One region of the Herminiimonas aquatilis genome, then DNA from elsewhere that is predicted to be linked to it. Evidence: predicted binding sites of a transcription regulator. Region 1 holds the regulator's gene; the other holds the start of a gene.
The links. The regulator LexA, encoded in region 1, represses DNA repair genes until DNA is damaged. The targets are predictions, from matches to a motif close to ACTGTATNNNNATACAGT.

Region 1 (11,740 bases):
CATTGTATGCGACGAACATGATTTTGTTGAGTTTGGCGCGGCAGGAATTTCACCTGCTTGGATAGCCTCCGGCCACGAAAAAGGTAGGTGGCCGATATAAGTTTATCTCCCGCGGCCGCCTGAACGATGCGGTGCCGCCGGGCGCGCAGTGGCGTTGCCGCCAAAACTGCGGGCCTGTCCATTTGGGCCGCTCGGTTTCCCGGCAGGAGCCTTGGTGGATTTTGCCGGTGCGTTGCGCCCTTGACCCTGTTGGGGTCTGCGACCCGGTGCATCGTTACTGCGACGTTGTATCGGTTGCGGCTTGGCATTCAAATCAGGTTCGAAGCCTGGAATCACTTCGGATACCAATTTGCGTTTGATCAGTTTCTCGATGTCTTTCAACATATCGAGTTCATCTACGCACACCAGTGACACGGCTTCACCGGTTGCGCCAGCGCGGCCGGTACGGCCGATGCGATGGACGTAATCTTCCGGCACATTCGGCAAATCGTAGTTGACGACGTGGGGCAGTTGATCGATGTCGATCCCGCGTGCAGCGATATCGGTAGCGACCAGAACCTGCAAGCTGCCATCCTTGAATTCGCTCAATGCACGGGTACGCGCCGACTGGCTCTTGTTGCCATGAATCGCCATGCCGCTGATGCCGTCTTTTTCCAGTTGCTCGACAAGCTTGTTGGCACCATGTTTGGTGCGCGTGAAAACCAGCACTTGCGACCAGTTATTGGTCTTGATCAGATGCGCAAGCATAGGATGCTTCTTGTCGCGATCGACCGGATGAATTTTTTGTTCGATGACTTCGACTGTCGAATTGCGACGCGCGACTTCGATCATGGCTGGCGAATCTAGCAAGCCATCGGCCAGTGCCTTGATCTCGTTGGAGAAGGTCGCGGAGAACAGCAGGTTTTGGCGCGTCTTGGGCAATACCGCGAGTACGCGACGAATGTCCTTGATGAAGCCCATGTCCAACATACGATCGGCTTCGTCAAGAACCAGAATTTCAACCTTGGTCAGGTTGACAGTGCCTTGCTGCATGTGGTCCAGCAGGCGGCCAGGTGTGGCAACCAGGATATCGACGCCATGCTTTAGCATCTTGATTTGCGGATTGATGCCGACGCCGCCGAAAATGACTGCAGAATTCAGGTTCAAATATTTGCCGTAGGTACGCACGCTTTCTTCGACCTGCGCGGCGAGTTCACGCGTCGGTGTCAAGACTAATGCGCGGATAGAGCGTGCGCCAGTTGTCGAGGCGTGTGGTACGCCGCTGGTGGCAAGGCGATGCAAAATTGGCAGCGTGAAGCCGGCAGTTTTGCCGGTGCCGGTTTGTGCACCAGCCAGCAGATCGCCGCCAGCCAGCACGGCGGGAATCGCCTGTGCCTGAATTGGGGTCGGGGTGGTGTAACCACTTTCGGTAACAGCGCGCACAATTCCTTCGGCCAGGCCGAGGTCAGTAAAGGACATGAGAACTCAATAGAAAAATATCGGCCTGTCGCCGCAGAGGGCGCCAGTCGCAGGCAAACGGGATTGGAATACGGAAGTCGCGAGACAGCGGCAAGGTGACTGGAGATATGCCGCGTGCGCCGAGTATAACAGCAGCGCATGGCATGCTGCAGAATAGTTGGCGCCTGACGCAGAGGGCGCACGCTGAGGGTGCAAACTGAAAAAACAGCGCCATCGATTGCTCGAACGGCGCTGTTTAATTTAACGGTTGCGAAGAATCTGCTATCGCAATGAACCGTGGCTTAATGCGACAAACTATTTTGCAAAAGGTCCCAGCAAGGAAACCATTTGCGCAAACACTTTTGGCGTACCGGCAAGAACATCGCCCTTGTACATATAGTCCGATTCACCTGCGAAGGTGCCGACGATGCCGCCCGATTCAGTGATCAGTAATGAGCCCGCAGCGATATCCCACGGTTTCAATCCTTTTTCGAAAAAGCCATCCAGACGGCCTGCAGCAACATAGGCCAGATCGAGTGCGGCAGAGCCGGGGCGACGCAGGCCGGCGCAGCTTTGCGTCATGATCTTGAACATTTTCAGGTATTCATCAATATTGTCGGTATCGCGGAAAGGGAAGCCGGTACCTATCAGAGCGTCGGCAATCTTGTCACGCTTGGTCACGCGAATGCGTTTTTCATTCAGGTAGGCACCCGCGCCTTTGGTGGCGGTGAACAGGTCATTACGGGTCGGATCGTAGACAACCGCTTGCGTGATCTGGCCGCGTTGTTGCAAGGCGATCGATACGCAGTATTGCGGGAAGCCGTGGATGAAATTGGTGGTGCCGTCGAGTGGGTCGATGATCCAGACATTCTCGTTATCGTCATGCAGATTGGCAGACGGGCCCGATTCTTCTGCCAGGATCGCGTGATCCGGATAGGCGGTTTTCAGAACCTCTATGATTGCCTGCTCGGCTGCGTGATCAACTTCAGTGACAAAGTCATTCGGATTTTTCTCCGTAACCTTGACGCGATCAAGATCGAATGATGCGCGGTTGATGATGGCAGCGCCACGGCGAGCCGCTTTAACCGCCGTATTAAGCATGGGATGCATAGAGATTCCGTTAAAATGGCGGCGCCATCGCGTAAGCGAAGAAGGCACCACCTAAATTGAAATTAATGAGCGATGCGGTATGGAGATGCCATTTCGACATGATTCCTACCGCGCAATGCCGCTATTTTAAATGAACCTGCCCCAAACTGACACGCCTCTTTTCAATCGCCTGCGTTTTGTCCTGGTGGAAACCAGCCGTCCCGGCAATATCGGCGCTGCTGCACGCGCGATCAAAAATATGGGTTTTACCGAGCTGGTGCTGGTAAATCCGCGTTTTTCCGATGCTGCAAAACAGGAGGAAGCCGTGGCTTTTGCCAGCGGTGCCAATGATGTATTGGCAGCGGTGCGCATAGTGGGTTCGATGGAAGAGGCGCTGACTGATTGCAACTTTGCGGCGGCCGTGACCGCGCGCTTGCGTGAGTTTTCACCACCGGTTATTTCCCCGCGCGCCTTGGCGACGCGATTGAATGAAGAGTCTGGCTTGCGTGGCGCGGTGATCTTCGGCAATGAGCGTTTTGGTTTGCCGAATGAGATCGTTGAAAAATGTAATGTGCTGATCAACATTCCGGCTAACCCGGATTATTCTTCATTGAACCTGGCACAAGCCGTGCAGGTATTGGCGTACGAGGCGCGTATGGCAGCGATCGGTGACACACCTGCGGTAACTGGCAATATCGGATTTCAAGGGGAGGCGGCGCATACGACGCAGATCGATGGCATGTATGCGCATCTGGAACAGGCGCTGGTGGCTATCGACTTTCTTGATGCAGACAATCCGAAGAAGTTGATGCCGCGGCTGAAGCGTCTATTTTCCCGCACCCAGCTCGAAACGGAAGAGGTCAATATTTTGCGTGGGATTGCGAAACAGATTCTGGCGAAGTGCAAGAAATAAAAATACGCTGCATTTTGCTGGATGCACGTGCTTGATGCGGAGCAATGCGTCATTCACGATACTTCGCGGCGCTGTTCGAGATTATTTGAGATAAGCAGCAAAACCGCGATTCTTACTTTAGCGGTTCAGTGCCAGCTACGCATCAAACCTACTGCCAATCCTTCCAGCGCAAAATCATCGTGTTCAAGATCGACGCGGATCGTTTGAAAATCAGGATTTTCCGGTAACAGTTCAATCAAGGAGCCTGTCTTCTTGTAACGCTTCACGGTAACGTCATCACCCAGACGTGCCACGACGATCTGACCGTTTTTTGCGCTATCGACTTTTTTCACTGCCAGCAGATCGCCATCGAGTATGCCGGCATCGCGCATGGACATTCCACGCACTTTCAGCAAATAGTCGGGTTTGGCAGAGAACAGCGACTTATCTACGTTATAAGTCGCTTCAATATGTTCTTGCGCCAGAATAGGTGAGCCGGCGGCAACGCGTCCGACCAGCGGCAGACTTAATTGCATCAATGCGGGATGGGGCAAGGCCATCTGTCTGCCGGGATAACGTTCTTCACCATTGCTACCGACATCGCGCAGACGAATGCCGCGTGAGGTGCCGGGTGAAATCTCGATCGCGCCTTTGCGCGCCAGTGCCTGCAAATGCTCTTCTGCCGCATTGGCAGAACGAAAACCGAGTTCCGTTGCTATTTCTGCACGGGTAGGGGGGAAGCCGGTATTTTCTATCGCATCGCGAATGAGGTTCAGGATTTGTTCCTGGCGGGCAGTCAATTTGATCATCGGGTAAGCCTAGCTTGGAATGTGTATGCACGTGAAGAACATATGGTGCGACAGACTGTCTATATAAACAGTCTGTATTTTTATACAGTGCATGGCTAAACGCAAGCAGATTCGTCTGTTTATCCAGAAAACATAAGCGATTGCCTGCGATAAATGCTTGAAAGCGTTGAGTTTTCCTGCTTCTGCGCGTATGATTGCGGGTTTCCCTCTTCCCACACTCGTCTTGACGCCGAGGTGGGCAATCTTCAATCCGTCCAAAAGGAGCTTACATGCGTCATTATGAAATCGTATTTATCGTCCATCCGGATCAAAGCGAGCAAGTGCCCGCAATGATCGAACGCTACAAAGGCATCGTCACCACACGCGGTGGTGTTGTTCATCGCGTGGAAGACTGGGGTCGCCGTCAAATGGCGTACCTGATCCAAAAACTGGCTAAAGCCCACTACGTCTGCCTGAACATCGAATGTGATGGCGAAACACTGGCTGAAATCGAAACCGGCTTCAAATTCAACGATGCCGTTCTGCGCCATCTGACAGTGAAAATGAAGAAGGCTGAAACAGCGCCGTCGCCAATGATGAAGGCTGTGCAGAAGGAAGATGCTGCCAAGAGCCATCGTACCGAGGCTCCTGCTGCCTAATTATTGCAACGACGTATCAGGAGAGTGAATCAGCTTCAGAATCATTGCAAAATCGTAGCCACCATCGCCGAGCGTGAAATTTTGCGCTACACACCGGCCGGTGTCCCGATTGTGTCAGCAGTTTTGCTGCACAGTTCGCAACAGAATGAAGCAGGTGTTCCACGATTGGTCGAGTTTGAGATTGCCGCGATTGCCGCGGGAGAAATTTCAGGCAGATTTAATCAAGCCGAGTTAGGCGGGACATTTCAGTTCACCGGTTTCCTGGCACGTAAGAGCCGTAACAGCAAAAGCCTTGTTTTCCATCTCACAGATTTCGAGACCCACATTTAGATACAGGAGCCCAAAATGGCATTCGGTAAAAAATTCGACAAAAGCAAACTCAAAGAAAAACGCAAACAACAAAACCCTTTGTTCAAGCGTAAAAAATTCTGCCGCTTTACAGCCGCACATGTAGAACAAGTTGACTACAAAGACGTGGACACACTGAAAGATTTCGTTCAAGAAAACGGCAAAATCATGCCAGCACGCTTGACCGGCACCAAAGCAATCTATCAACGTCAAGTCGATACAGCAATCAAACGCGCACGTTTCCTCGCGTTGTTGCCGTACACCGATTTGCACCACGCTTAATTAACGACTGCAATAGGAGAAAAACATGCAAATCATTTTGTTAGAAAAAGTCGTTAATCTCGGCAACCTCGGTGAAGTCGTTAAAGTTAAAGACGGCTACGCACGTAACTTCCTGATTCCACAACGCAAAGCTCGTCGTGCGACGACCGCTGCAGTTGCTGAATTCGAAGTCAAGCGCGCAGAACTGGAAAAAATCGCCGCTGCAAAATTGGCAGCATCGCAAGCACAAGGCGAAAAATTGACAGGTCAAACTGTTCAAGTTTCGCAAAAATCGGGTGTTGACGGCCGTTTGTTCGGTTCGGTAACCAATGCCGATATCGCTGCAGCGTTGACCAAACAAGGTTTCGCAGTTGAAAAGGCGCAAGTTCGCTTGCCAACCGGCCCGCTGAAAACCACTGGCGAGCACGTTGTGTCAGTTTCGTTGCACACAGACGTAGTGATCGAAGTCACGATCTCTGTCGTAGGCGAACAAGCTTAAGTTTGTTAAAAAGTTGTCTGGCACTTGCTGCCGCTAAAAAGCCGGGTTTTCCCGGCTTTTTTATTGCCCATTTTCCCAAAGCGCTCACTCCTAGCAGGTATAATTCGCGCCATGAACAACCGTGCTGATCCGCAAGTAGATTCCCTCCGTGTTCCCCCGCACTCGATAGAGGCCGAGCAATCGGTCCTTGGCGGTTTGCTGCTAGACAATGCAGCGTGGGACAGGATCGCCGACTTCGTCCATCAGGACGATTTTTATCGCTACGATCACCGCATCATCTTTCAACACATCGTCAAGTTGATCAATGCGTCGCGTCCGGCTGACGTCATCACTGTTTTTGAAGCGCTGACGAATAGCGGCAAGGCAGATGAGATAGGTGGCGTTTCTTACCTCAATGCGCTGGCGCAAAATACGCCGTCCGCCGCCAATATCCGGCGTTACGCCGAGATCGTGCGCGACCGTGGCGTGCTACGCAAACTCATTACCGTGTCGGATGAAATTTCCGGCAATGCATTCAATCCGCAGGGCAAGGAAGTCAAGCAGATGCTGGACGAAGCCGAGTCCAAGATTTTTGCCATTGCGGAAGAGGGGGCACGCGGCGCTCAGGGTTTTCAAGAGATTCAACCGCTGCTGACGCAAGTCGTTGAGCGTATCGACGAACTATACAGCCGCGATAGCACCAGCGATATCACCGGTGTGCCTACCGGGTTTGCGGACCTGGACCGCATGACATCAGGCTTGCAACCTGGCGATCTGATTATCGTCGCCGGTCGCCCATCTATGGGTAAAACCGCATTCTCGATCAACATCGGTGAAACGGTGGCAATTGAAAGCGGTTTGCCGGTCGCGGTCTTCTCGATGGAAATGGGCGGCACCCAATTGGCGATGCGTATGCTGGGTTCGGTTGGACGCCTCGATCAGCATCGTTTGCGTACCGGGCGCCTAGTCGATGAAGACTGGCCACGCCTGACCCATGCGATTCAAAAGATGAACGATGCACAATTGTTTATTGATGAAACGCCTGCGCTGAATTCGATCGAATTGCGCGCACGTGCGCGTCGCCTTTCTCGTCAATGTGGCAAGCTCGGCCTGATCATCATCGATTACCTACAACTGATGTCTGCCAATTCATCCGGCGAAAATCGTGCTACGGAAATTTCTGAAATTTCGCGTAGCTTGAAGGGTTTGGCCAAAGAATTGAATTGCCCGGTGATCGCACTTTCACAGTTGAATCGTTCACTGGAGCAGCGCCCGAACAAGCGTCCTGTGATGTCTGACTTGCGTGAATCCGGCGCTATCGAGCAGGATGCCGACGTGATTTTGTTCATCTATCGCGACGAAGTGTACAACCCCGATTCTCCGGATAAAGGCACAGCCGAAATCATTATCGGCAAACAGCGTAACGGCCCGATAGGTAGTGTACGTCTGACCTTTCTCGGGCAGTACACCAAGTTTGAAAATTACACTGGTTCTGCTGCGCTTTATCAAGGCGATTGATACGCGCTTGATGTGCAACTGATGATAAAAATAATTTCAGATATTTTAAATTTTTCCTGCGGCACCAAAGCATTGCGTGCGGAACACTTCATTTCAACATTTTAATATTCAAAGAGAGTAATCATGTTTGGACGACTGATGCCTAAAGAAGGCAAATTTTTCGATCTCTTCAATGAGCACGCAGAATTTTGTGTCAAGGGTGCAAAAGAGATGGTGGCCCTGATGACTAATTTCGACGACCTTGAAATCCGTGTGCATGCGATCGAGGGTATCGAAAAGCAGGCTGACAAGGTGACACATGCAACGCTGGACGCGCTGCACAAGACTTTCATCACGCCGCTGGATCGTGACGATATTCACCAATTGATCACGCGCATGGATGACATTCTCGATTTGCTCGAGGATGCCGCACAAACTATTTCCTTGTATGACATCAAGGCCATCACGCCGGAAGCAAAACGTCTGGCCGAATTGTGTCTGGCTTGCACCGAAAAAGTAAAGGCAGCGGTTGCCTTGCTGCATAACATGGATAACTCGCGTGAAATCCTGGCGATCTGCCAGGAAATCGATCGCCTGGAATCCGATGCCGATCACGTGATGCGCGCAGCGATGTCCAAGCTGTTCCGTGAAGAACCGGACGTACGTAACCTCATCAAGCTGAAAGCGATTTACGAATTGCTGGAAACCGTAACCGATCGTTGCGAAGACGTTGCCAACATTATCGAAGGCATCATCGTCGAAAACGCTTGAGAATTTAAACGTATTTTGATTGCATCTGGCTCGGGTACTTTGCCGAGTCACGTATTGCAGGTTTTGCGGTTGCCGACATCGTTGGCTCCCCGTGCAGATAGAACAGAAATTAAAATTCCATGCAAACTCTTACCATGAGCATTTATGTCCTCGCCGCGTTGATTGCACTGGCGCTGGTGTTCGATTTCATGAATGGCTTTCACGATGCAGCAAACGCGATTGCGACTGTGGTATCGACTGGTGTCCTGAAGCCGCAAAACGCGGTGATGATGGCAGCATTTTTCAACTTCATCGCGATTGGTGTTTTCCACCTCAAAGTGGCATCGATGATCGGCAAGGGCACGATCGATCCTATCGTTATTGATCATTACGTAGTGTTCGGCGCCTTGATGGGTGCGATTTTCTGGAATGCCCTGACCTGGTATTTCGGGCTGCCATCTTCATCGTCACACGCCTTGATCGGTGGCCTGGTGGGGGCCGCCGTGGCCAAGTCCGGTACGGATGCATTGATCGCATCGGGCTTGTTGAAGATTATCGCCTTCATCGTCTTGTCACCATTGCTCGGATTTATTTTTGGTTCGCTGATGATGATTCTGGTGTCGTGGTTGTTTGTTCGCTCTACGCCTCGCAGTGTGGACAAATGGTTCCGACGCTTGCAACTGGTTTCGGCCGCAATGTATAGCCTCGGTCATGGCGGTAACGATGCACAAAAAACCATGGGCATTATCTGGATGTTGTTGATCGCCGCCGGCGTCTCGACAGTTGACGAAGCATTGCCATGGTGGGTTGTCATCAGCTGCTATAGCGCTATCAGTTTGGGCACCTTGTTCGGTGGCTGGCGCATCGTCAAGACCATGGGGCAAAAGATCACCAAGTTGAAGCCTGTAGGCGGTTTCTGTGCTGAAACCGGTGGTGCGATCACCTTGTTTCTGGCGACCGCGATCGGCGTACCGGTTTCGACCACGCATACGATTACCGGTGCGATCGTCGGTGTCGGCGCATCGCGCAAAATGTCGGCAGTGCGCTGGGGCGTCGCCGGCAACATCGTCTGGGCATGGATATTCACGATTCCTGCGTCGGCCTTTGTCGCAGCGATCGCATGGTGGCTAGGCACGATGATCATGTAATGCGTTCGCCGCAAGCGACGGATTGATCCATAAAAAAAGCCTGCTGATTCAGCAGGCTTTTTTGTATGTGACGACTTAAGCTGTTACAGCACTTCGCTGGCGTGATCAGCCAGACGCGAACGTTCGCCGCGTGCCAGCGTGACGTGGCCGCCGTGCCCCCAACCCTTGAAGCGATCGACAACATAAGTCAAGCCACTGGAACCCTCGGTCAGGTAAGGCGTATCGATTTGCGCGATGTTACCCAGGCAAATGATCTTGGTACCCGGACCCGCGCGTGTCACCAGTGTTTTCATCTGCTTGGGCGTCAAGTTTTGCGCTTCGTCGATGATCAGGAACTTGTTGACGAAGGTGCGGCCGCGCATGAAATTGAGCGACTTGATCTTGATGCGGGAGCGAATCAGGTCTTGCGTTGCGGCACGACCCCATTCACCGGCATCGTTGTCGGACTTGTTCAGCACTTCCAGGTTATCGTCGAAAGCGCCCATCCATGGCGACATCTTTTCTTCTTCCGTCCCAGGCAGGAAGCCGATGTCTTCGCCGACCGGCACTGTTACGCGGGTGACGATGATTTCGCTGTAGAGCTTGGTTTCCAGTACCTGCGCCAGGCCTGCTGCCAGTGCCAGCAAGGTTTTACCGGTGCCGGCCTGGCCTAGTAGCGTGACGAAGTCGCATTCCGGATCCATCAGCAGATTCAGTGCAAAATTCTGTTCACGGTTGCGAGCAGTCACGCCCCACACGCTGTTTTTTGTGTGTGCGTAGTCACGCAGGGTCTGGATGACGGCGGTTTTGCCATTGATCTGGCGTACCAGTCCATAGAACGACGCTTCACCGTTCTTCGGTTCCATGAAGACGAACTGATTGACCAGCATTGCCGGAACGACCGGACCACTGAGTCGGTAGAAGGTATAACCGGTACCGTGCTTGTTCTCTTGCCACGATTCCATACCCTTCGCATGCTTGACCCAGAAGTCATCCGGCAATTGCATGATGCCGGAATACAGCAAGTCGGTATCTTCCAGCACGTGATCATTGAGGTACTCTTCCGCCGGCAAGCCCATCGCGCGGGCCTTGATGCGCATATTGATGTCTTTCGACACCAGCACGATAGGGCGCCCCGGATATTGCGCCTCCAATGCACGCACCACACCCAGAATTTGATTGTCGGCCTTGCCCATAGGCAGGCCTTCCGGCAGGGTGACGTTTTGCAATTTGGTCTGGAAGAACAAACGGCCCTTGGCATCTTTATTACCCAGCTTCGATAAAGGAATGCCTTCATCGATTGCATTTTCTTCGACTCCGCTGACGAGTGCGTCCAGTGAGCGCGATACCTGACGTGCGCTGCGTGCGACCTCCGACATACCTTTTTTGTGATCGTCGAGTTCTTCCAGCGTCATCATGGGCAGATAGACGTCGTGCTCTTCAAAACGGAACAAGGATGTCGGATCGTGCATCAGCACATTGGTATCCAGTACAAACAATTTTTTGACGCCGGATTTGTCTACGGGGCGGCGGCTACCGGATTTCGGTGCCAATGCCACGGTTTGTGCAGAAACGGCACGCGTCTTTTCTGCAGGGGCTTTGTCAGCGATTTTTGCGCGTACAGGTACGGGCGCTGTCGTCGGTGTATTCTGGCGCGCTGCCGGCTCAATCAATGTCAGTGCTTTGACAATCTTGTCCTTATCCGCCTTCGGATAGTCTTGCGGTGACAGCAGTGCGGCAGGCTTGGTCGGTAATTTAGGCAGGGGCATCAGGACCTCGATCTAGTAAGTTTGGAAACATGAAAACGGGTACAAGCGGTGACAAAGGTGCGAAAAACAGATGGAGGGGTGGATTGAACGACAGATGCAGCGGTGAAAAAACGAAGACGATACAAATCGAAAAGTAAAAAAGCCGTTTGGGCGGGCCCGTGGCCACATCCGCAAACGGCTTTCTTGAAGAAAAATTCTTTTGAATTCAATGGGTTTCTGCAAACCTATGCAAGAGCCTTCACAAACTCCAGTACTTCATCGATGTGTCCAGGCACTTTCACTCCACGCCATTCTTTCACCAATTTGCCTGACTCGTCAATGATAAAAGTTGAGCGTTCGATGCCGCGCACTTTCTTGCCATACATATTTTTCATCTTCATGACATCAAACATCGCACACAGCGTTTCATCCGGATCTGAAATCAGCTGGAAAGGCATTTCCAGTTTCGCCTTGAAGCCTTCGTGCGAACGGATGCTGTCACGGCTGACACCGAAAATTTCAGCATTGGCTTGCTGGAACTGCGGATACATTTCTCGGAACTGAATACCTTCTGTCGTGCAACCGGGCGTATTGTCCTTTGGATAGAAGTAAAGGACGATTTTTTTTCCTTTGTAATCAGATAGATGAAATGTCTGATCGCCGGTC
Region 2 (11,740 bases), on a different contig from region 1:
TGCAAGATGTGCGTTGTTGTCGTAATTGCAGTGCACGGACACCTATTCATTTGGCATTTCTGCGTGTGTGGAAATAGCATCCACTATTCTGGAGTTTGCATGTCTTTTTACGAAAAACTGAAAGCGCTCAATATTGAATTGCCGGCAGTGGCGACACCCGCCGCGGCATATGTGATGTTTGCGCAAAGCGGTAACACGGTATTTCTGTCCGGCCATATCGCCAAGAAGGACGGCAAACCGTGGGTCGGCCAGTTGGGTAAAAACATGAGCACCGAAGAAGGCAAGATTGCTGCGCGCGGCGTTGCCATCGATCTGATCGCCACCTTGCAGGCAGCCTGCGGCGGCGATTTGAATCGCGTCAAACGCATCGTCAAGGTCATGAGCTTGGTCAATTCGACTGGCGATTATATTGAACAGCATCTGGTCACCAACGGCGCCTCCGAACTGTTCGGCGAAATCTTTGGCGAACAAGGCAAGCATGCACGTTCGGCGTTCGGCGTCGCGCAAATTCCATTGGGTGCATGCGTAGAAATCGAATTGATCGCTGAAGTAAATTAAGAATATTGACGTCCCTGTATTGAGTAACGTCTTGGTCATCACACCGCAGCCATAGAGCATCGTAATAATGAAAATCGAAAATCCAACGCCGATCAAATGGCAATTCGCACACCGCGCAGAGCAACTGCAAAGTTCGGTCATCCGCGAAATCCTGAAAATCACGATGCGCCCGGACATCATTTCCTTTGCCGGTGGTTTGCCGTCGCCGGAAACCTTCCCTGTCGAGCACATGAAGGCGGCCTTCGATACGGTCTTGTCGAATCAGGGCAAGGTCGCTTTGCAATACGGTCCTAGCGATGGCTACGCGCCTTTGCGTGAGTGGATAGCCGATTCGTTGTCGATCGAAGGTGTGACAATCACCCCGGACCAAGTCTTGATGGTGTCGGGTTCGCAGCAGGCGCTGGATTTGCTCGGCAAGGTATTGATCGAAGATAACAGCAAGGTATTGGTGGAAACGCCTAGCTATCTTGGCGCGCTGCAAGCATTCTCTGTATATCAACCTAAGTTCGTTTCAATTCCTACCGATGATTTCGGTTTGCTGCCGGAAGAAGTGGAAAAAATTGCTGATGGTGCTCGCCTCTTGTATGCGTTGCCGAATTTCCAGAATCCGACTGGTCGCACGATGTCAGTCGAACGTCGTTTCGCATTGGTCGAAACCTGTGCACGTCTCGGTCTGCCATTGATCGAAGATGATCCTTATGGCGCGCTCAGCTACAACGGTGAACCATTGCCTAAGATGCTGACAATGAATCCTAGCGGCGTGATTTACCTCGGATCGTTTTCCAAGGTGCTGACGCCGGGCATCCGTCTCGGTTATGTGGTGGCACCGGTGCCGCTGGTGCGCAAGCTGGAGCAGGCCAAGCAGGCAGCAGATTTGCACACATCGCAATTGACGCAGATGGTGGTGTACGAGGCGATTAAGGACGGCTTCCTCGCGAAGCACATTCCATCGATACGCACGCTGTATGCCAATCAATGCCAGGCCATGCTGGATGCGCTGACGGAATTTTTCCCGGCTGGCGTGACGTGGAATAAACCGGAAGGCGGGATGTTCATCTGGGTAACCTTGCCTGAACATATAGACTGCATGCAGCTGCTGGAAGAATCGATTGCGCAAAATGTCGCGTTCGTACCCGGTGCGCCTTTCTATGCAAATGAGCCGCAGAAAAATACCTTGCGCCTGAGTTTTGTTACGGTGCCGCCGGAAAAGATTCGTGAAGGCGTTTCTAAGTTGGCGAAATTGATTGCGGCGAAAATTTGATTGATCGCATGCAAAGATAATAAAACTGGCCGCTGCCGAAAGGAGCGGCCAGTTTTATTTTGTGGATTTAATCGGATGGCTCTTTTCGAGCGGGTTGGCATTCAGGTGCCTCGTTCGAGTTTGTCGCTAGCTAAGGCTGTTCTTTCTTCGTGGTGAGTTGCCCGGGGTAGCCCGGCGGCTACTCACTTTTCTTGCTTCGCCAAGAAAAGTAAGCAAAAGAAGGCGACCGCACAGCCGCTGGCCCTTCGGGCTTCCCATTTGTGCAAATCAAAAAATGGGAAGCGAACGAAACTCGCTTCGCTCAAACAGCGTTCACTTCTTTATCCATTTTCTGCTCCGCACAAATGGCAGCGTCACAGCGGGTGAAGTTCAACTTCAAAATTCAAAAGCAACATCAAATTCAACATCAAGTTCAACAACAACGCAGGTTGATGCCAGGAACAGGAGCTTTTGATGTTGGGGGTGTTGTTGAAGTTAGGTCTGATGTTGTTTCTGACCTTAACCGCATGTGACGTTGCCAAGGCAAGCGGTCGTCAGGCGGATAAAGAGCGCAAACCTGTTTGAGCCAAAGGCGAGTTTGTTTGTGCTCCCGACTGATGATTGCTTGACTTGGGAACCCGCGCAGCGGGCAACGGCTTCTGCGTCGCCTTTCTTTGCCTTCTTTCTTTGGCGAAGCAAAGAAAGAAGGTGGCAGCCGGGCCACCCCCGGCAACTGAGCTTGTCCGAAGAAAGAACAGCATTAGCTATCGTCAAATCATAGCGAGGCATTTCTGGATTCCCGCCTTCGCGGGAATGGCAAGCGCAGATGATCGGATTATTCAGCACTGGCCTTGGTCACCGGCGTCAAGGTAGTCGCCTTGATCTTCGATTCCAGTCCCTTGCCTTTGCGCGCACGCTTGCCTATGTGTACGGCGAGCCCTGATGCCGACAATAGGATTTCCTGCGCTTTGGCACCGCGTCCTATGCCGGATACGATCACGCCGCGCTGGCTGATCGGTTGCGCCGCCAGCAGTTTTTCGTTCTTTTCCAGTTCCATCAAAATCACCCCGCGTCCGCCTGCAGTCAGCGATTTGATTTCATCGATGCCGAACACCAGTACCCGGCCTTTTTCTGACAGGCAGGCAATCGCACTCGCGCCAGCGGTGACCGGACGAGGTGTCAGTGGTTCATCGCCTTCATCCAGCGTGATGAATGATTTGCCGCCGCGTGTGCGGCTGACCATGTCGCCCGATTTTGCAGTGAAGCCGTAACCGGCAGTCGATGCGAGCAATAGTGTGACGTCGGCGGGGCCTGCAAAGTAGTGCAGCACGCGTGTGCCGCTCGCCAGTTCAACCAGCGTCGTGATCGGCACGCCATCGCCGCGTGCACCTGGCAGCGCAGAGACGGGAACCGAATAGATGCGTCCGTTCGAGCCGAACACCAGTAGCGTATCGACGGTGCGACATTCGAATGTGTCGTACAGCGCGTCGCTTGCCTTGAAGGTGAATTGTGCGGCATCGTGGCCGTGGCCTGTGCGTGCACGGACCCAGCCTTTTTGCGAAATGACGACGGTCACAGGTTCGTCGATCACTTTGGTTTCAACGACGGCTTTTTCTGCTACTTCGATCAGCGTACGGCGCTTGTCACCGAATTGCTTCTCGTCGGCTTCGATTTCCCTGATGACCAGACGCTTCATTGACGATGGATTGTCGAGCAGATCCTGCAGCGTCGATTTTTCGCTGCGCAATTCAGCCAGTTCTTGCTGAATCTTGATGGTTTCCAGACGCGCCAGTTGACGCAGTCGGATTTCAAGAATGTCATCAGCCTGGCGTTCCGACAAACGGAAGGCATCCATCAATGCCGGTTTTGGTTCATCCGATTCGCGGATGATCTTGATGACTTTGTCGATGTTGAGCAGAATCGCCTCGCGACCTTCCAGAATATGGATACGGTCATCAACTTTTTGCAGTTTGAATTGCGAACGGCGGGTAATCGTCGTGAAGCGGAAGTCTATCCACTCGCGCAGGATATCGCCCAGCGCCTTCTGGCGCGGTTTGCCGTCGCCACCTATCATCACCAGATTGATGGAAACGCTGGTTTCCAGCGAGGTGTGCGCCAACAGCATATTGGTGAATTCGGTCTGGTCCTGATTCTTCGATTTCGGTTCGAACACTAGGCGCACAGGTGCTTCGCGCCCCGATTCATCACGCACGGTATCGAGCATGGACAATACGGTTTGCTTCAATGCCAGTTGGTCTGGCGATAGCGATTTCTTGCCGAGCTTGATTTTCGGATTGGTCAGCTCTTCGATTTCTTCCAGTACGCGTTGCGACGATGTGCCGTGCGGCAGCTCGGTAACGACAGCCTGCCATTGGCCGCGCGCCATGTCTTCTATCTTCCACGTCGCGCGCACCTTGACGCTGCCGCGACCGCCGGCATAAATGTCGCTGATCGCATTCGGCGAGGTAATGATCTGGCCGCCGCCCGGGAAATCAGGGCCGGGCACAATCGCCATCAATTCTTCATGCGTCAGTTTCGGATTGCGGATGATGGCGACTGCTGCGGTTGCCACTTCACGCAGATTGTGCGAAGGGATTTCTGTCGCCATACCGACTGCAATGCCGGACGCGCCATTCAACAACACGAAAGGCAAACGACTAGGTAGCAGTTTCGGCTCTTCCGTCGAACCGTCATAGTTAGGCTGGAAATCGACGGTACCCATATCGATTTCTTCCATCAGTAATTTTGCAATCGGTGTCAGGCGTGCTTCGGTGTAACGCATCGCTGCAGCACCATCGCCGTCGCGCGAGCCGAAGTTGCCCTGGCCGTCGATCAAGGGATAGCGCAGCGAAAAATCCTGTGCCATGCGCACCAGTGCGTCATACACCGATTGATCGCCGTGCGGATGCAATTTGCCCAGTACGTCGCCGACCACAGCAGCTGACTTGCGCGGCTTGGCAGTGGCGTTCAGTCCCAACTCATTCATCGCAAACAGGATGCGACGTTGCACTGGTTTCTGGCCATCGCAGACATCCGGCAGGGCACGGCCCTTGACTACGGAAATTGCATAATCGAGGTAAGCGCGTTCAGCAAATGTTGCCAGGGTCAGCGATTCGCCGCCATCGGCTGGTGCTACGGTGTCAAAAAGATTGGCTTGATCGGTCATTATTGTTTTACTTGGTTTTGTACAGGAATTATTCGATGGATGTAACGGGGTAAGTAGCAGACGTGTCCGCAGACGGATTGCTGTCGCGACGTCCGGGGATGATCATGTGTATGCGTTTGGCATCCGAGCGCCGATTGGAAAACACCGCATTGTCGGCAAAGCGCGAAGTCGGCTGATACAAATGATAGAACTGTGTGACCAGTTTGACGTAATTACGGGTTTCCGCAAACGGTGGAATCGCATCCTTGTATTTTTGTACCGCACCTTCGCCAGCGTTATACGATGCCAGCACCAGATGCTGCTGATTCGGATACAAATCGCGCAACACGCGCAGATACCGCGCACCTATGCGGATATTGGTTTTCGGATCCGATAATTTTTGCACTATGCTTTTTTTTCGGTCGGCTTGCAGCCCGAAGCGTTCGGCCGTCACCGGCATCACTTGCATCAATCCGATCGCACCTTTCGGTGAGACCGCATTCGGATTGAATCCTGATTCAGCCGCCATCACCGCCTTTAACAAGGCAGGATCGAGATTGAATTCGTTGGCTGCGTCGTTTAACAGTTTCTCGTACTTTTTCAGGTTCGGATGCTGTGACAGATAGCGGAACAGCGGCGTATCTTTTTCTGCTGCCTGTTCAATATTATTCAGCGGAACCAGTCTGGCTGCATTCATGGCCTGATCGCCCCGCGCAAACAACTGATAACGCTTGTCGAGTTTTTCCGTCGCAAAATGCGCTTCGCCATTGGCATCGATATAGCCGTACACGTCGGCATGGGCAGCGACGGATAGCAGCGATAACGACAAAGCCAATAGAGAGGCACGCATGATGTTCATGATCAGATATCGGCCTCGGCTTCGTTGCCGTGTTCTTCTATCCATGTGCGACGTGCGGCGGCTTCACCTTTGCCCATCAGCATATTGAAGCGCGATTCGGACGCATCCAGATCGAACTCGCCGAGGGAGACGGGTAAGAGGCGGCGGGTATCCGGATTCATCGTGGTTTCCCACAGTTGTTCCGCATTCATTTCGCCGAGACCTTTGAAACGCGAGATCGCCCACGCCGCTTCCTTGACGCCATCCTTGCGCAATTTATCTTCAATCGCTTCCAGCTCGCCGTCATCGAGGGCGTAGATTTTCTGTATCGGCTTCTTGCCGCGCGCAGGCGCATCGACGCGATACAGCGGCGGACGCGCGATACAGATATGGCCCCTGTCGATCAATTGCGGGAAGTGCTTGAAGAATAGCGTCAATAGCAACACTTGAATGTGCGAGCCATCGACGTCCGCATCGGACAGGATGCAGATGCGACCATAGCGCAGGCTGCCGAAATCGACAGTGTCGTTCTTGCCGTGCGGATCGATGCCGATCGCGACGGCGATGTCGTGGATCTCATTGTTGGCGAACAGGCGATCGCGTTCGGTTTCCCACGAGTTCAGCACCTTGCCGCGCAGCGGCAGAATCGCCTGGAATTCCTTGTCGCGGCCCATCTTGGCTGAGCCGCCGGCAGAGTCACCTTCGACCAGGAAAATTTCATTACGCGAGGTATCTGTCGATTCGCAATCGGTCAGTTTTCCAGGCAGCACGGCGACGCCTGAGGATTTTTTCTTTTCAACTTTTTGCGCGGAACGCAAACGCGATTGCGCCTGCTTGATTACGAGTTCGGCCAGTTTCTTGCCGTAGTCGACGTGCTGGTTCAGCCACAGTTCCAGCGCGGGACGCGTATAGGTTGCGACGAGGCGCACGGCATCGCGCGAGTTCAAGCGTTCCTTGATCTGTCCCTGGAATTGCGGATCCAGCACCTTGGCCGACAACACGAACGAGACGCGTGCGAACACATCTTCCGGCAACAGCTTCACGCCTTTCGGCAACAGCGAATGCATTTCGACGAAGCTTTTTACCGCGCCGAACAAGCCTTCGCGCAAACCGGATTCATGTGTGCCGCCGTTCGAAGTCGGTATCAGGTTGACATAAGATTCACGCACTACTGCGCCATCTTCTGTCCATGCGACGACCCAGGCTGCGCCTTCGCCTTCGGCAAAACCTTCGGCATCGGCGTTTGCATATTGCTCGCCTTCAAATAATGGAATGACGGTTTCTGCATTCGATGCCTGTGCCAGCGATTCGGTCAGGTAACCGCGCAAGCCCTGGTCGTATTGCCAGGTTTGTACTTCACCGCTCTTCGCTTGAACCAGCGTGACTTTGACGCCGGGTAAAAGTACAGCCTTCGAGCGCAAAAGACGTTGCAGTTCGGCTTGCGGGATGACCGAGGAATCGAAATATTTGGTGTCAGGCCATGCGGTGACCTTGGTGCCACTGCGCTTTTCATCACGCGCAATCGGACGCGATTTCAAGGGTTCGATGACATCGCCACCGGAAAACGTCAGTGTGTGTACGCCATTTTCGCGCCATACGGTAATTTCCAGACGGGTCGACAAGGCATTCGTGACCGAGACGCCGACGCCGTGCAAACCACCAGAGAATGCGTACGCACCGCCCGAGCCCTTGTCGAACTTGCCGCCTGCGTGCAGACGCGTGAAGACGATTTCTACCGTCGGTACTTTTTCTTCCGGATGCAGGCCGACTGGAATACCACGCCCGTCGTCTTCCACGCTGACGCTGCCATCGACATTCATGGTGACGACAATGTTTTTGCAATAGCCACCCAGCGCTTCATCGGATGCATTGTCGATGACTTCCTGGATGATATGCAGCGGGTTTTCGGTACGCGTGTACATGCCGGGGCGCTGCTTGACCGGTTCCAGGCCTTTCAGGACACGGATGGATGATTCGCTGTAGTCTGCAGGGGATTTTTTAGTGGCCATTCAATCGAATACGGTAAGAGGCTGAAAAATGTACGTTGGAAGTTTTGTTGTTAGTTGTGGCTTCCAATAATCGCTTTAACTGGGCTGATTAATTTTTTAACAAGTTGCTATGGACAGAATGCATCATCAAAGTGTCTGCATTCTAATGAAAAAAAGCGATATGTACGCAATGTGGGCAATTTAACCTTCTTCTTAAGCAAGTGCGAAATCGCTGAATTGTTAAATAAGGTTAGATTTGTGACGCGCTGCTGGCACTTTTTTTGCAAAAGCGGTCAAATGTATATGTTTTGATGAACAGTTGACACAATTTTATACATTTCCCGCTTTAGTTCGCTTGTTTATGGGATGGGTTAAATGTTTTCGGTCGTGTATAAATGTTAACTGCTGCATAGAATTCTCGCGCCGTTTTTCGCGCCGTCTTTCGTATGATCACGCTTTGCTTTTCACGACCTGATGCCAGCTAATAGTTTCCCCTTCGCGGCACGCCTGATTGGATTTAATCAACAGGAAACCGAAATCTTCGATGCCACATTTGCTCTGGACCAAGGCAAGGGATATGGCTATTTTCGTCTGGCAGAAGATAATTTGCAGGATCCGGATCTTTACATTGCCAATGCTGAAGAACTGAAGGCGTTGGTTGCCCTGTCTGATTTACGCCCCAGCGACGTGCGGCCTGTGCTGCTGGTTGGCACGCCGACTATTCCACTTCCTTATACCCGTGTTGAGCGTCCGATTCGCTGGCAGCGTTTGTTTGAAGCGCTGGACGCCTTGATCGAAAAACGTGCAGATACGTTGGCGCGCCTGGAAGCTTCCGATGTGGTGCTGGTGCCGGAACGCCGTCGGCGCAATCGCGTCGATATCGATTTGACCGATCCAGTCGATTACGCAAGCTTGCGTACGGAGTTGCCACATGGCGGTGCGGTATTGATCGTTGATAAATCGCCGGCATTTCGCGATTTTGTAGCTGAATTTCTGGCGCGACACCAAATTGAAGTGCTGTGGGCCAAAGGTGAGGCCGAGGCCGAGGGGGCTTGTGTGCGTCAGCGCGTGTCGGTGGTACTGATCAATACTTCGGTAGTTGATGTCAATCCGTTTCGTTTGTGCCAGACGGTTAAGACAGCACGACCACACGACAAGACTTCAGTGATTTTGTTGGTGAGTAAATCGAGTGATTATGATGTGGACGCAGCGCGCAATGCCAGCGTCGATGGCTTCCTGACCAAACCGGTGGCCAGCCACCATGTTGTAAGTGCATTGAAAAAATTCATGCATTTGCCGCGTTAAGACAGATATTCAACGCGCTCGCCGCGGCGCCTTCCTGCAAGAGTTCTTTATTTGCTGAGCATGCGCATGCCGCGCTCCAGCCCTTCCAGAGTCAAAGGAAACATCCGGTTGTCCATTTGCTGCCGGATGATGGCCACCGACTGGCGATATTCCCAAATGCTTTCCGGTTCCGGATTGAGCCAGATATAACTGGGGAAGGCTTTGGTAAATCGCTGCAGCCATTCGGCTCCTGCTTCGTCATTGTAATAATCGATTGCGCCGCCTGGGCGCAAGATTTCATAGGGACTCATGGTTGCGTCGCCGACAAAAATCACTTTGGTATCCAGCGTGTATTTGCGCAGTACATCCCAGGTTGCAAAGCGTTCAGCGTGTTTGCGCTGGTTGTTGCGCCATAAATGGTCGTACACGCAATTATGGAAGTAATAAAACTCCATATTCTTGAATTCACTTTTGGCTGCAGAAAATAATTCTTCAGTGCGCTGTATGTGATCATCCATAGACCCGCCTACATCCAGCAACATCAGGATCTTGATATTATTCTTGCGCTCGGCCTGCATCTTGATGTCGAGGTAGCCGGCGTTGTTGGCGGTGGCGCGTATCGTGGCATCCAGCGCCAATTCTTCGGCTGCTCCTTCCCGCGCAAACTTGCGCAGGCGGCGCAGCGCGACCTTGATATTGCGGGTGCCGATTTCACGCGAGGCATCGTAATCGCGATAGCTGCGTTCTTCCCACACCTTGACGGCAGAGCGATTGGTGCTTTCGCCGCCTATCCGTATGCCTTCCGGATTGGTGCCGCTATTACCGAAAGGGGAAGTCCCGCCTGTGCCTATCCATTTGCTGCCACCTTCGTGGCGCTCTTTTTGTTCCTTTAATAATTCCTGCAGGCGTTCGGCCAGTTTGTCGTAGCCGAATTTTTCTATCAGTGCGCGTTCTGCCGGACTCAAGTCCTTCACTGCACGTTTGAGCAACCAGTCGAGCGGGATCGCGGCATTGTCTTCGAAGACGGTAGATATGCTTTTGAAATACAGGCCGAAGGCGCGATCGAACTTGTCGAAGTGCGCTTCGTCTTTTACCAGGGTCAGACGTGCCAGATAGTAAAAATCATCCAGAGAATGGCGCGCGACGTCTTTTTCCAATGCTTCCAGCAAGAGCAAAAATTCCTTTATTGAAACCGGAATCTTTGCATCTTTCAGCATGAAAAAGAAATCGATCAACATCATCGCTCCTTGTGCAGAAGGTAGCTCAGATGAGCGCTGACTTCGGGCCATTCAGCGCGCGTGATGCTATACATGACTGTGTCGCGTACGGTGCCGTCGCGTCGGCGAGCGTGGTGGCGCAGCACGCCATCTTTCTTGGCACCCAGCCTTTCGATAGCCGCTTGCGAAGCATGGTTTAAGTTATCGGTACGCAAGCCCACGACGGCGCAGCCCAGTGTATCGAATGCATGCATCAGCAACATCAACTTGCATGTGGTGTTGACGTGGCTGCGTTGGCGACTTTTTGCATACCAGGTGTAACCGATCTCGACGCGGTCGATGTCGGACAGGATATCGTGGTAGCTGGTAGAGCCAATTATCTGGTCCGTCGTGTTGTCTATCACGGCGAATGCTAGTCGCGATGGCCGCATTTCCAGAGCAGTGGCGATATAGGCTTCCACCTGGTCGGGTTCGGGCACTGAGGTGATGCGCAGCCCCCAAAGCGCGCCGTCGCTGGCAGCGGCCAGCAAACCCTCCGCATGCTGCTGGGCCAAGGGTTCCAGGCGCACCCCATTGTGAGCCAACGTGATGGGAAGCACGACGTTCATCAGCGATTGGTACGTGACATGAAAACCAGGCGCTCGAACAGGTGAATGTCCTGTTCGTTTTTCAGCAAGGCGCCATGCAGTGGCGGAATAATGGTTTTATCATCCTGGCTGCGCAGGGCTTCAGCCGGAATATCTTCCGCCAGCAATAATTTCAGCCAATCCAGTAGTTCTGAGGTGGAAGGTTTCTTCTTCAAGCCGCTGACCTCGCGCACTTGATAAAAAACTTCCAGTGCTTTTGCCAGCAATTCTTTTTTCAGATTCGGGAAATGCACGGCGACGATTTGTTCCATCGTGTCGCGATCAGGAAACTTGATGTAGTGAAAGAAACAACGGCGCAAAAATGCATCCGGCAATTCCTTTTCATTATTCGATGTAATAATGACGAGCGGCCTGTGTTTGGCTTTCACCATTTCGCGGGTTTCGTACACATAGAATTCCATGCGGTCGAGTTCACGCAGCAAGTCGTTCGGGAATTCGATATCCGCCTTGTCGATTTCATCAATCAGCAACACGACTTGCTCATCGGCAGTAAATGCTTGCCACAACACGCCCTTGACGATGTAGTTGTCGATGACTTTGACGCGCTCGTCACCGAGTTGTGAATCGCGCAGGCGCGAGACTGCATCGTATTCGTACAATCCCTGCTGCGCCTTGGTCGTCGATTTGATATGCCATTGCAATAAAGGCATGTCGAGTGCGGCGGCAACTTCTTCCGCCAACATGGTTTTGCCGGTGCCGGGCTCACCCTTGATCAATAAAGGGCGCTGCAGAGTCAATGCAGCATTGACGGCGAGCTTCAGGTCGCCGGTAGTGACATAGCTCTGGGAACCTTCGAAGCGTGTTTCGTGTCGCATGACGGTGT

Region 2: ACFQO0_RS10530 (DNA topoisomerase IV subunit B) is a predicted target of LexA. The motif match lies at 8,072-8,089, and genes of this name have one in related genera.

What each region holds. Positions count from the first base shown of each region.
Region 1 is NZ_JBHTCC010000001.1:264,966-276,705, reverse strand. It holds gene ACFQO0_RS01345 (DEAD/DEAH box helicase) at 103-1,458, opposite strand; gene ACFQO0_RS01340 (inositol monophosphatase family protein) at 1,753-2,547, opposite strand; gene ACFQO0_RS01335 (RNA methyltransferase) at 2,678-3,439, shown strand; gene lexA (transcriptional repressor LexA) at 3,565-4,227, opposite strand; gene rpsF (30S ribosomal protein S6) at 4,497-4,865, shown strand; gene priB (primosomal replication protein N) at 4,890-5,195, shown strand; gene rpsR (30S ribosomal protein S18) at 5,211-5,495, shown strand; gene rplI (50S ribosomal protein L9) at 5,521-5,973, shown strand; gene ACFQO0_RS01305 (replicative DNA helicase) at 6,085-7,470, shown strand; gene ACFQO0_RS01300 (DUF47 domain-containing protein) at 7,594-8,220, shown strand; gene ACFQO0_RS01295 (inorganic phosphate transporter) at 8,340-9,347, shown strand; gene ACFQO0_RS01290 (PhoH family protein) at 9,431-11,095, opposite strand; gene ACFQO0_RS01285 (peroxiredoxin) at 11,320-11,740, opposite strand, start outside.
Region 2 is NZ_JBHTCC010000002.1:209,785-221,524, reverse strand. It holds gene ACFQO0_RS10555 (RidA family protein) at 100-558, shown strand; gene ACFQO0_RS10550 (aminotransferase-like domain-containing protein) at 626-1,819, shown strand; gene ACFQO0_RS10545 (hypothetical protein) at 2,080-2,331, shown strand; gene parC (DNA topoisomerase IV subunit A) at 2,634-4,964, opposite strand; gene ACFQO0_RS10535 (lytic transglycosylase domain-containing protein) at 4,993-5,793, opposite strand; gene ACFQO0_RS10530 (DNA topoisomerase IV subunit B) at 5,805-7,790, opposite strand; gene ACFQO0_RS10525 (response regulator) at 8,244-9,074, shown strand; gene ACFQO0_RS10520 (vWA domain-containing protein) at 9,122-10,291, opposite strand; gene ACFQO0_RS10515 (GNAT family N-acetyltransferase) at 10,291-10,878, opposite strand; gene ACFQO0_RS10510 (AAA family ATPase) at 10,878-11,732, opposite strand.